Regions from separate parts of the Priestia sp. 40 genome, predicted to be linked through region 2. Evidence: riboswitches for the same ligand, from Rfam matches in the RefSeq annotation. Region 2 holds a riboswitch; each other region holds the start of a gene.
The links. A riboswitch is a leader RNA that binds a small molecule or an ion and turns the genes downstream of it on or off. The one in region 2 is predicted to bind S-adenosylmethionine.
Positions count from the first base shown of each region.

Region 1 (3,277 bases), on a different contig from region 2:
CACTCTATTAGTAAACAAGCTAAAGGAGTGTCTTTTTATGTTTGAAAAACAAAAAATGGACGTTACAGATCGCGTTACAGCTAAATTTCATGACGGCGGTATGAAATTATATGTTGATAAGCAGCCAATTGGTGAAGTTAGTTATGGGACAAGCGGCAATGAATACCGCTTTGAAGAAGGATATTCGCAAGAAAATAATAAGTTCTATCAATATGCGGACGTACAAAAACAAGGTGAAACGCAAAAATATACAGACTGCGACGAAGAAGCAGGATGGTGCTAAACAGTGGCAACTGCCGCTGTTTTTCTTGTTTTATGGAAATAATATGGCCTAAACTGCCTTTTAAAAGAGTTCTTTCTTGCAAATTTCTTTTAAAAAACAGGTGAACTGTGATACATTAACGAATATTGTATAGCATAAAGAAATGATGTTACTATACAACTGACGATTACGGGTGATGAAAATGGGGCTAATTGAAATTGAAAAAGTAATTATTGTCGAAGGAAAATCAGATAAAAAGCGTATTCAAGATATCATTCGAGAACCAATTGAAATTATTTGTACAAACGGTACGATTAGTTTATCAAAGCTGGATGAAATTATTGACTGTACGTTTAACAAAGAGGTATACATACTCGTTGACTCTGATGATTCAGGGAATAAGCTGAGAAAACAATTTAAACGAGAGCTTCCGGAAGCAGAGCATTTATATATTGATAAAATGTACCGAGAAGTTGCTGCCGCCCCTAGACATCACATAGCAACAGTATTACTGAGTGCCAATATCGATGTTAATGCAGAATTTTTAACATAAAAGGAATGAGCAACATGCAAGAATGGAGCGAAAAACAGCTTGATGATCAGTTAAAAGAAGGAGAAAGAGCCTTTATCTTTTTCCATACGCCTTTTTGCGGAACGTGTCAGCTGGCAAAAAAAATGTTAACCGTGGCAGAAGCGATGCTGCCGGATGTAACCATCGGAATGAGCAATTTAAATTATATGCCTTCAAAAGCAGAGTTATTTTCCATTGAAAGTGTACCTTGTTTGATTGAAGTGAAAAATGGCGAAATGATAAAAAAACTTTATGCGTTTCATTCCATCGAGCACGTGCTTGAAGAACTTCGATAATCAAACGTTTGTTTAAAATGAAGAAATGGAAAGAGAGCGAACCGTTGGGGCTGTTGAAATCTTGGGATATTATCCCAAGGGTAAAATCTGTTGACAGCCTATCTGACACATGCTAAAATCACACTCATGAATGTTCATAAATGAATGAATATTTCCCAAAAACAAAATAATTGTTGCGAACTCTTATCAAGAGAGGTGGAGGGACTGAGCCCTGTGAAACCCGGCAACCGTCAGACTAACTGAAATGGTGCCAATTCCTGCAAAGCTATGCGCTTTGAAAGATGAGAGAAAGGATTAAATATCGAGCCTTTCTGTCATGCGCAGAGAGGCTTTTTTGATGGGGAAAAATGTTTTACGGCTTTTTCATTCTATAGGGCAACCTAACATAATCAAGTTTTTACTAAAGAAGGTGAAGAAATATGATTACATTAACAGACGTTACAAAAATTTATCAGGCTAAAAGCGGTCGAGTAACAGCTGTTGATAATGTGAATCTAACCGTTAACCAAGGTGAAATTTACGGAATTATTGGTTATAGCGGAGCGGGGAAAAGTTCTTTGATTCGCTTGCTAAACGGATTAGAAACACCAACGACAGGAACGGTCGAAGTAGCAGGTAATGATATTGGAAAAATTAAAGGCGGAAAACTCAGAAAAGCTAGACAAGAAATTAGTATGGTATTTCAGCACTTTAATATCTTGTGGTCACGTACGGTACGAGAAAATATTGCCTTTCCGTTAGAAATAGCAGGGATTTCAAAAGAAAAAAGAATGAAACGAGTAGACGAACTTATTAAGCTGGTCGGGCTTGAAGGGCGTGAAGATGCTTATCCATCACAGCTTAGCGGCGGACAAAAGCAGCGTGTTGGGATTGCTCGAGCGCTAGCGAACAATCCAAAAGTATTGCTTTGTGATGAAGCAACATCAGCGCTTGATCCCCAAACGACAGATTCCATTTTAGATCTGTTAGTAGATATTAATGAAAAGCTTGGGTTAACCATTGTATTGATTACTCATGAAATGCACGTCATTCGTAAAATTTGTCATCGAGTAGCCGTTATGGAAAATGGGGCAGTAGTAGAAGAAGGACAAGTGCTAGAAGTATTCAGAAAACCTAAGCAGCCGATTACAAAACGATTCGTTCAACAGATTTCTGAACCAGAGGAAACGTTTGAAACGATTGAACAAGTAAAAGAGCTGTATCCAAGCGGGCAAATTATTCAGCTGACGTTTGTTGGCGGAAAAGCAGAGCAACCGCTCATTACAACGATTTTAAAACAGTTTGATGTAACGATTAATATTTTGCAAGGAAAGATTTCTCATACACAAACAGGTTCATACGGGACGTTGTTCGTTCATTTAGACGGAGAATTAACAGAAGTTGAAAAAGTCATTGCATACATTCATGAGCAGCAGGTAGAAGTGGAGGTAATGACGAATGCTTGAGAAACTATTTCCAAACGTTATTTTAGATGATTTTATTCAAGCGACAAATGAAACACTATATATGACGGCTATTTCAGTTATAGCCACGTTTGTTCTAGGTATTTTATTGGGGTTGCTTTTATTTTTAACGTCCAAAGGACAGCTTTGGCAAAACAAACCTTTATATGCCATTGTGTCAGCAGTTGTAAATATTTTTCGTTCCATTCCATTCATTATTTTAATTGTTTTACTGATTCCATTTACCAAAGCGTTGGTAGGAAGTATTTTAGGCGCTAACGCAGCGTTACCGGCTTTAATTGTTGGAGCAGCACCATTCTATGCGCGTCTTGTAGAAATTGGTCTGCGTGAAATTGATAAAGGTGTTATTGAAGCTGCTAAATCAATGGGAGCCACAACAAGCACTATTATCTTTAAAGTGCTGTTACCTGAATCGCTGCCAGCTTTGATTTCCGGTTTGACAGTAACAACCATTGCGTTAGTCGGTTATACGGCAATGGCGGGTGTGATTGGAGCTGGAGGTCTTGGAAACCTTGCATATTTAGAAGGATTCCAGCGCAGTCATAATGACGTAACGCTAGCCGCTACGATCTTAATTTTGATTATTGTATTTATTATCCAACTTATTGGAGATGCGATTACTGCAAAAATTGATAAAAGATAAAGGGAGGACTATTTATTATGAAGAAATGGCTTTCAGCTTTAG
Region 1 is NZ_JBMPZA010000005.1:1,641,868-1,645,144, reverse strand. It holds gene ACO1DI_RS09680 (YusG family protein) at 38-283, shown strand; gene ACO1DI_RS09675 (toprim domain-containing protein) at 465-815, shown strand; gene ACO1DI_RS09670 (thioredoxin family protein) at 830-1,129, shown strand; SAM riboswitch class I at 1,310-1,417, shown strand; gene ACO1DI_RS09665 (methionine ABC transporter ATP-binding protein) at 1,549-2,574, shown strand; gene ACO1DI_RS09660 (methionine ABC transporter permease) at 2,567-3,235, shown strand; gene ACO1DI_RS09655 (MetQ/NlpA family ABC transporter substrate-binding protein) at 3,253-3,277, shown strand, end outside.
Region 1: linked by a shared signal. The riboswitch ahead of ACO1DI_RS09665 (methionine ABC transporter ATP-binding protein) and the one ahead of ACO1DI_RS24595 (Na+/H+ antiporter NhaC family protein) in region 2 are both predicted to bind S-adenosylmethionine.

Region 2 (3,277 bases):
CCTTATCGGTTGAGCGCGGTGAGATTTTCGGGTTGCTTGGTCCGAATGGCTCTGGAAAGACAACGCTAATTCGTACCGTCGTAGGACTCATTAAAGAAACAGAGGGAACGATTACCGTTAACGGCTTTCCTTTAAAGGAACAGTTTACATCAGCTATGAAATCAATTGGAGCGATTATTGAAAACCCTGAGTTCTATGATTATCTGACGGGCTATCAAAATTTAAAACACTTTGCTAATATGCATGAAGGCATCACATTAGAACGCTTGGATGAAGTCATTGCGCTAGTAAAACTTGAAAACAGCATTCATGCAAAAGTGAAGACGTATTCTCTTGGGATGAGACAGCGTTTAGGAGTAGCTCAAGCTATTTTACATAAACCTGCATTGCTTTTACTAGACGAGCCAACAAACGGTCTAGACCCAGCGGGAATGAGAGAATTTCGTACATATTTACAAACGCTTTGCAGGGAAGAAGGAATTTCAATTTTAATCGCGAGCCACTTATTAAAAGAGGTAGAAGCACTATGTGACCGCGTTGGTATTATTCAAAACGGCGAGTTAAAAGCTATTCAAGATCTATCTCCAAATCGTCAAGATCAAGGGATGTATGTAGAATTTGAAGTATCTGACGCGCAAAAAGCAGCGGATCTTTTATCTCAAGAATTCCAAGTAACAATAAAATCCGATAGTATTGACGTAGTGATTATGAAAGAACAAATTCCAGCTGTGAATAAAAAATTAGTGGACAGCGATATTTTAGTCTACCGAATTACCCCTGTGTATGAGACGCTTGAAGATTCGTTTATGTCCGTTACGGAAGGAGAGCACCATGCTTAAGCTAATTCAAAATGAACACATGAAATGGTTTCACAAAAGAAGTACAAAAATCACGTTTATTACAATCGGCATTTTAACTCTTTGTATGGCTCTTTTAATGAAAAAAGTAGCAAACAGTGCAGGAACAGAAGACAACATTTTGAACTTCCTGTCATTTAGTTCAGGTATGCTGATTCTCGTTCAATTTTTCGCGCTTGCTGTTGGAGGGTCAATGGTTGCAAAAGAGTTTGAAGCAGGTACCATTAAGCTTCTTTTAATTCGTCCAGCTAGACGCTCAACGATTTTAACGTCCAAGTACATAACGCTCATTTTAATTAGCTTGTATTACTTACTGAGCTATTTACTTTTTTCGTTTGTATGGGGAGCATTGTTCTTTGGATTTACCAGTCTAGAAGGAGATGCACAGCTGCTTAAAAACATTACGCTTACGTATGACAGTGCGTATATGGAAACGTTTATGATGATGACGTTCGCATTCATGCTGTCGTCTTTATTTAGAAACAGTGCGCTTGCTTCAAGTCTAGCTATTGTCGTAAGTATCGGGGCGAAAGCAGTAACTGGGATAGTATCACAGTTTGGTTTATGGTGGGGGAAATTTTTACTGTTCGCCAACACAAACTTTGTGCAGTATATGGACGGAATGAAGACGATGTTTGACGGCATGACAATTCCATTTTCAATCTTCATCTTAGTTGCACACTTTGTCTTCTTCATGGGCGTAGCTTGGGTGGCGTTTTTAAAACGAGACGTAGCTAATTGATGTGGGAATTTTCACACTATATATTTTTCTAAAATAGCATTTGACAATTAAATAAAAAGAGATTACAGTAGTGAAAGACTATTTTTAAAACAACTACAAACTTCTTATCAAGAGAGACGGAGGGACTGGCCCTATGATGTCTCGGCAACTGGCTGTACGCAGTGCGGTGCCAAATCCAGCAGACGATGTTTCGTTTGGAAGATGAGAAGGGTAATCTTATGATACAAATAAGAGACCTCTTCTTATCAATAAGAAGAGGTCTTTTTTTATTACGTAAACAAGAGGTGTTAAGAATGGAACAACAAAAAGGAAACGGCTGGGCGCTGTTACCGCTGGGCGTCTTTTTAGTCCTGTTTGTCGGATCAGGAATCATAACGGGAGATTTTTATAAGCTGCCTGTATTAGTAGCCATTATCATTGCAGCCATTGTGGCGCTGGCTATGAACCGCAAAGATTCACTTAATGTAAAAGTGGAACGATTTGCTAAAGGAGCAGGGCATCCTGATATCATTATTATGGTACTTATTTTTATTTTAGCAGGTGCTTTTTCTCAAGTCGCTAAAGGCATGGGAGCTGTCGATTCAACGGTAAACTTAGCTCTGTCTGTTCTTCCGCAAAGCTTAGTGGTAGTCGGAATCTTTGTTATTGGCGCATTCATTTCAATTTCGATGGGAACGTCAATGGGAACAATCGCTGCATTAGGGCCTATCGCTGTAGGAATCAGTGAGCAGGCGCATGTATCCATTACATTGGCAATTGCTGCCGTTGTTGGTGGTGCAATGTTTGGAGATAATTTATCCGTAATCTCTGATACGACCATTGCAGCAGTTCGTACGCAAAAAACAAATATGTCAGATAAATTAAAAGTAAACTTTTTTATCGTACTTCCTGCAGCGATTGTTACGGTAGTTTTATTACTTGTAATGACGCTAGGCAATACATCATCAGTAGAAATTAAAGATTTTAGCTGGTTTAAAATCTTGCCTTATGTCGGCGTACTAGTTGCTGCCATATTTGGTGCAAACGTATTAAGCATTTTAACCGGAGGAATTGTATTAGCCGGCGTGATTGGATTAGCTGACGGAAGCTACACGCTTTCTTCTCTTGCTAAAACTGTGACAGAAGGTATTGGCGGAATGTCGGAATTAATTATTTTATCTCTTTTAATTGGCGGAATGGTTGAACTCATTCGCTATAACGGCGGTATTCAGTTCTTATTGAACTTATTAACACGACGCATTCAAACAAAAAAAGGCGGAGAATTCAGTATCGCTGGATTGGTAAGTTTAACTAATTTAGCCACGGCTAATAACACGATTTCAATTATTACAGCAGGTCCGTTAGCGAAAGAAATCTCTGATAAGTATTCAATTGATAATCGTAAATCAGCCAGTCTGCTCGACTTGTTTTCATGCAGCGTTCAAGGGCTTATCCCTTACGGTGCACAAATGCTTCTAGCAGCAGGATTTGCTAAAGTTTCACCGATTGAGATTATTCCATTTACATTCTATCCAATGTTAACAGCGGTTTGCGGTATCATTGCGATTGTAATTGGCTTTCCACGTTTAAATAAAAAATCAAAATCATCTAAAGAGGCTGCTTAATCTAAAGAGGCTGGAACGAAAGTATTTTAGATGAAGTGAAAAACGAACCATTGATCAAGATGTTTGATTAGTGG
Region 2 is NZ_JBMPZA010000024.1:29,223-32,499, forward strand. It holds gene ACO1DI_RS24585 (ABC transporter ATP-binding protein) at 1-839, shown strand, start outside; gene ACO1DI_RS24590 (ABC transporter permease) at 832-1,599, shown strand; SAM riboswitch class I at 1,701-1,807, shown strand; gene ACO1DI_RS24595 (Na+/H+ antiporter NhaC family protein) at 1,893-3,203, shown strand.

Region 3 (3,277 bases), on a different contig from region 2:
TCGAACCTGCCACAATATTTACTTCGTTCGTTTTGGCAAACTGAGAGATTAATTGCTTGGCCTGCTGTCCTTCATCATCTGCAATTTCGTCTAGTCGCGTCAAATCATAAGCTGTATCCCATAGCTCAGGAAGCACCAGGATATCAGGTTTTTCTTGCAGCGCTTCTGTCATTTTTTGTTGAATATATTTTCGGTTTTTAGTTGGGTTTCCAAACGCAATATCAAGTTGCAAACACGTAATTTTTACACTCACTTTATCATCCGTCCTTTTTTAGTAGTTGAAAAAAATGACTTTACAAGTTGAGTATTACAATATATTATTTGTGACTAGAATTTCAAGAATTTTTTGAGAAGGTGTGCGATGATGAAACAATTTGAGCAATCGGAACTATTGAAAAGTTTACCAAAACAATTTTTTGCATCACTTGTAGGCAAGGTAGGAAAAGTAATGGCCCAAGGGCACGACGTTATTAACTTAGGGCAGGGAAATCCTGATCAGCCTACTCCTTCACATATTGTAGAAACACTGCAAAAAGCAAGTGCTAATCCTATGCATCATAAATATTCTCCATTTCGGGGGCATCAGTTTTTGAAAGAGGCCGTTGCGACTTTTTATAAGCGAGAATACGGGGTTGATGTGGATCCCGAAAAAGAAGTAGCTATTTTGTTTGGCGGGAAGGGTGGACTTGTTGAAATCCCGCAGTGCTTATTAAACCCTGGAGATACAGTGCTGGTTCCGGATCCTGGATATCCTGATTACTGGTCTGGAGTAGAGCTTGCAAAAGCCAAGATGGAAGTGATGCCGCTCACGGCTGAAAATCATTTTCTACCCGTATACGAAGAGATAAGTGAAAGTGCTAAAGAACAGGCAAAGCTCATGTTTTTAAACTATCCGAATAATCCTACTGGTGCAGTGGCAACGGCAGAATTTTTTGAAAACACCGTGGCGTTTGCTGCCAAGCACGATATTTGTGTGGTACACGACTTTGCCTACGGAGCAATTGGATTTGATGGTAAAAAGCCAATCAGCTTTTTACAGACTCCTGGTGCAAAAGAGACGGGAATTGAAATTTATACTCTTTCTAAAACGTATAACATGGCGGGATGGCGAGTTGGATTTGCTGTAGGAAATGAAAGTGTAGTAGAAGCTATTAATCTTCTTCAAGATCATATGTATGTCAGTCTCTTTGGGGCGATTCAAGAGGCAGCCGCCGCAGCTCTGTTAGAATCTCAACAATGTGTGAATGATTTAGTTAAGCGCTATGAATCTAGACGCAATACATTTATTCAAGGGCTTCAAGAAATTGGTTGGAACGTTACAACTCCAGCGGGCTCCTTTTTTGCATGGCTAAAAGTTCCTGGAGGATATACTTCTGAACAATTTTCAGATTTACTTCTTGAAAAAGCCCACGTTGTAGTGGCACCTGGAGTAGGATTCGGAACATATGGTGAAGGCTATGTGCGCGTAGGACTGCTGACGGATGAAGAGCGCATGAGAGAAGCTGTATCTCGAATAAAAAAATTAAATTTATTTTAAAAACGCATTGACAATCCTTTTTGAGTTGGCTTAATATGTAAGAAGTTAACGAGATTAATAACCGATAAATCCTAGCGGTATTTTTTATTTAGTATATAATCTACGAATTCAATTTAAATAAATAGCAACTTTCTTATTAAGAGTAGGTGGAGGGACTAGCCCGATGAAGCCCGGCAACCGACTTAACGCATGTTAAGCACGGTGCTAATTCTTGCAGCAGCAGCTGAGAGATAAGAAGAGCAACGAAAGCCTCTTCTTAATCACAGAAGAGGTTTTTTTATTAACGATATTAAACAGCAAGGGAGTTTTTAGCATAATGAGTGAAATCGTTGCAAGCTACTTACTACATGACAATAAAGGAAATTTTCATAAAAAAGCGGAAGGAATCGCTTTAGGACTAACCATCGGCTCATGGACAGATCTGCCGCTTTTAGATCAGCAGCAGCTTCAAAAGCATAAAGGGCGCGTCGTATCCGTAACTGAGCTTCAAGATTGCGAACGTGTTAACGGATACTTAGGCGGAGAGGTTAAGCAGGCTATTGTCAAAATTGCTTATCCAACTGCCAATTTTTCAAGAGATTTACCGGCTATTTTAGTTACGGTTTTCGGAAAACTATCACTTGATGGAAAAGTGAAATTATTAGACTTGGATTTTCCTGATGAATTATTAGCTGAATTCCCAGGACCGCGCTTTGGAATAGAAGGTATCCGAGAGAAACTAGGCGTTTATGACCGTCCGCTTGTGATGAGTATTTTTAAAGGCGTGATTGGAAGAGATATGACGTACTTAACAACTCAGCTGCGTGAGCAAGCGCTTGGCGGAGTGGATTTGGTTAAAGACGACGAGATTTTGTTTGATAATGAACGAACACCTTTTGAAGCTCGCGTTACAGAAGGGAAAAAAGTACTGAATGAAGTATACGAAAAAACGGGACACCGCACGCTGTATGCTGTTAATTTAACGGGACGAACGTTTGAATTAAAAGAAAAAGCGAGAAAAGCAGCTGAGCTAGGAGCCGATGCTCTTTTATTCAACGTATTTGCTTACGGATTAGACGTACTGCAGGCACTTCGAGAAGATGATGAAATTAACTTGCCGATTATGGCTCACCCAGCTGTTAGCGGAGCGCTTACGCCATCAGAGTTTTACGGTTTTTCAAATTCATTACTTCTTGGAAAGCTATTACGCTTAGCCGGAGCAGATTTTTCGCTATTTCCATCACCATACGGAAGCGTAGCGCTTTCTCTTGAAGACACGACAGGCATTGCCTACGAATTAACGCGTCCTGTGTACAAATATAAGCAGACTTTCCCGGTTCCTTCAGCAGGAATTCATCCTGGAATGGTACCGCAGCTTGTGAAGGACTTTGGAATCGACAGCATTATTAATGCAGGAGGCGGAGTTCACGGTCATCCAGACGGCGCTATCGGAGGAGGAAAAGCATTCCGTGCGGCGATAGATGCAGCACTCTCTCATCAAACACTAGCCGAAAAAGCTGAAGAATCAAAAGAGTTGCAAAAAGCTTTGCAACTATGGGGAACAGTAGAGGTGAAAGCATGACATCGTTAAAAATCTTTTGTGACTTTGATGGAACAATCACAAATAGCGATAACATTATTGCTATTATGAAACAATTTGCTCCTCCGGAGTGGGAAAGTATTAAAGACGACGTGCTAGCACAGCGCGTTTCTATTCAAGAAGGAGTAGGGCAAATGTTTGCCTTACTCCCCGTGGAATTA
Region 3 is NZ_JBMPZA010000017.1:308,797-312,073, reverse strand. It holds gene ACO1DI_RS21320 (carbon-nitrogen family hydrolase) at 1-253, opposite strand, end outside; gene ACO1DI_RS21315 (pyridoxal phosphate-dependent aminotransferase) at 365-1,537, shown strand; SAM riboswitch class I at 1,668-1,774, shown strand; gene mtnW (2,3-diketo-5-methylthiopentyl-1-phosphate enolase) at 1,854-3,098, shown strand; gene ACO1DI_RS21305 (2-hydroxy-3-keto-5-methylthiopentenyl-1-phosphate phosphatase) at 3,095-3,277, shown strand, end outside.
Region 3: linked by a shared signal. The riboswitch ahead of mtnW (2,3-diketo-5-methylthiopentyl-1-phosphate enolase) and the one ahead of ACO1DI_RS24595 (Na+/H+ antiporter NhaC family protein) in region 2 are both predicted to bind S-adenosylmethionine.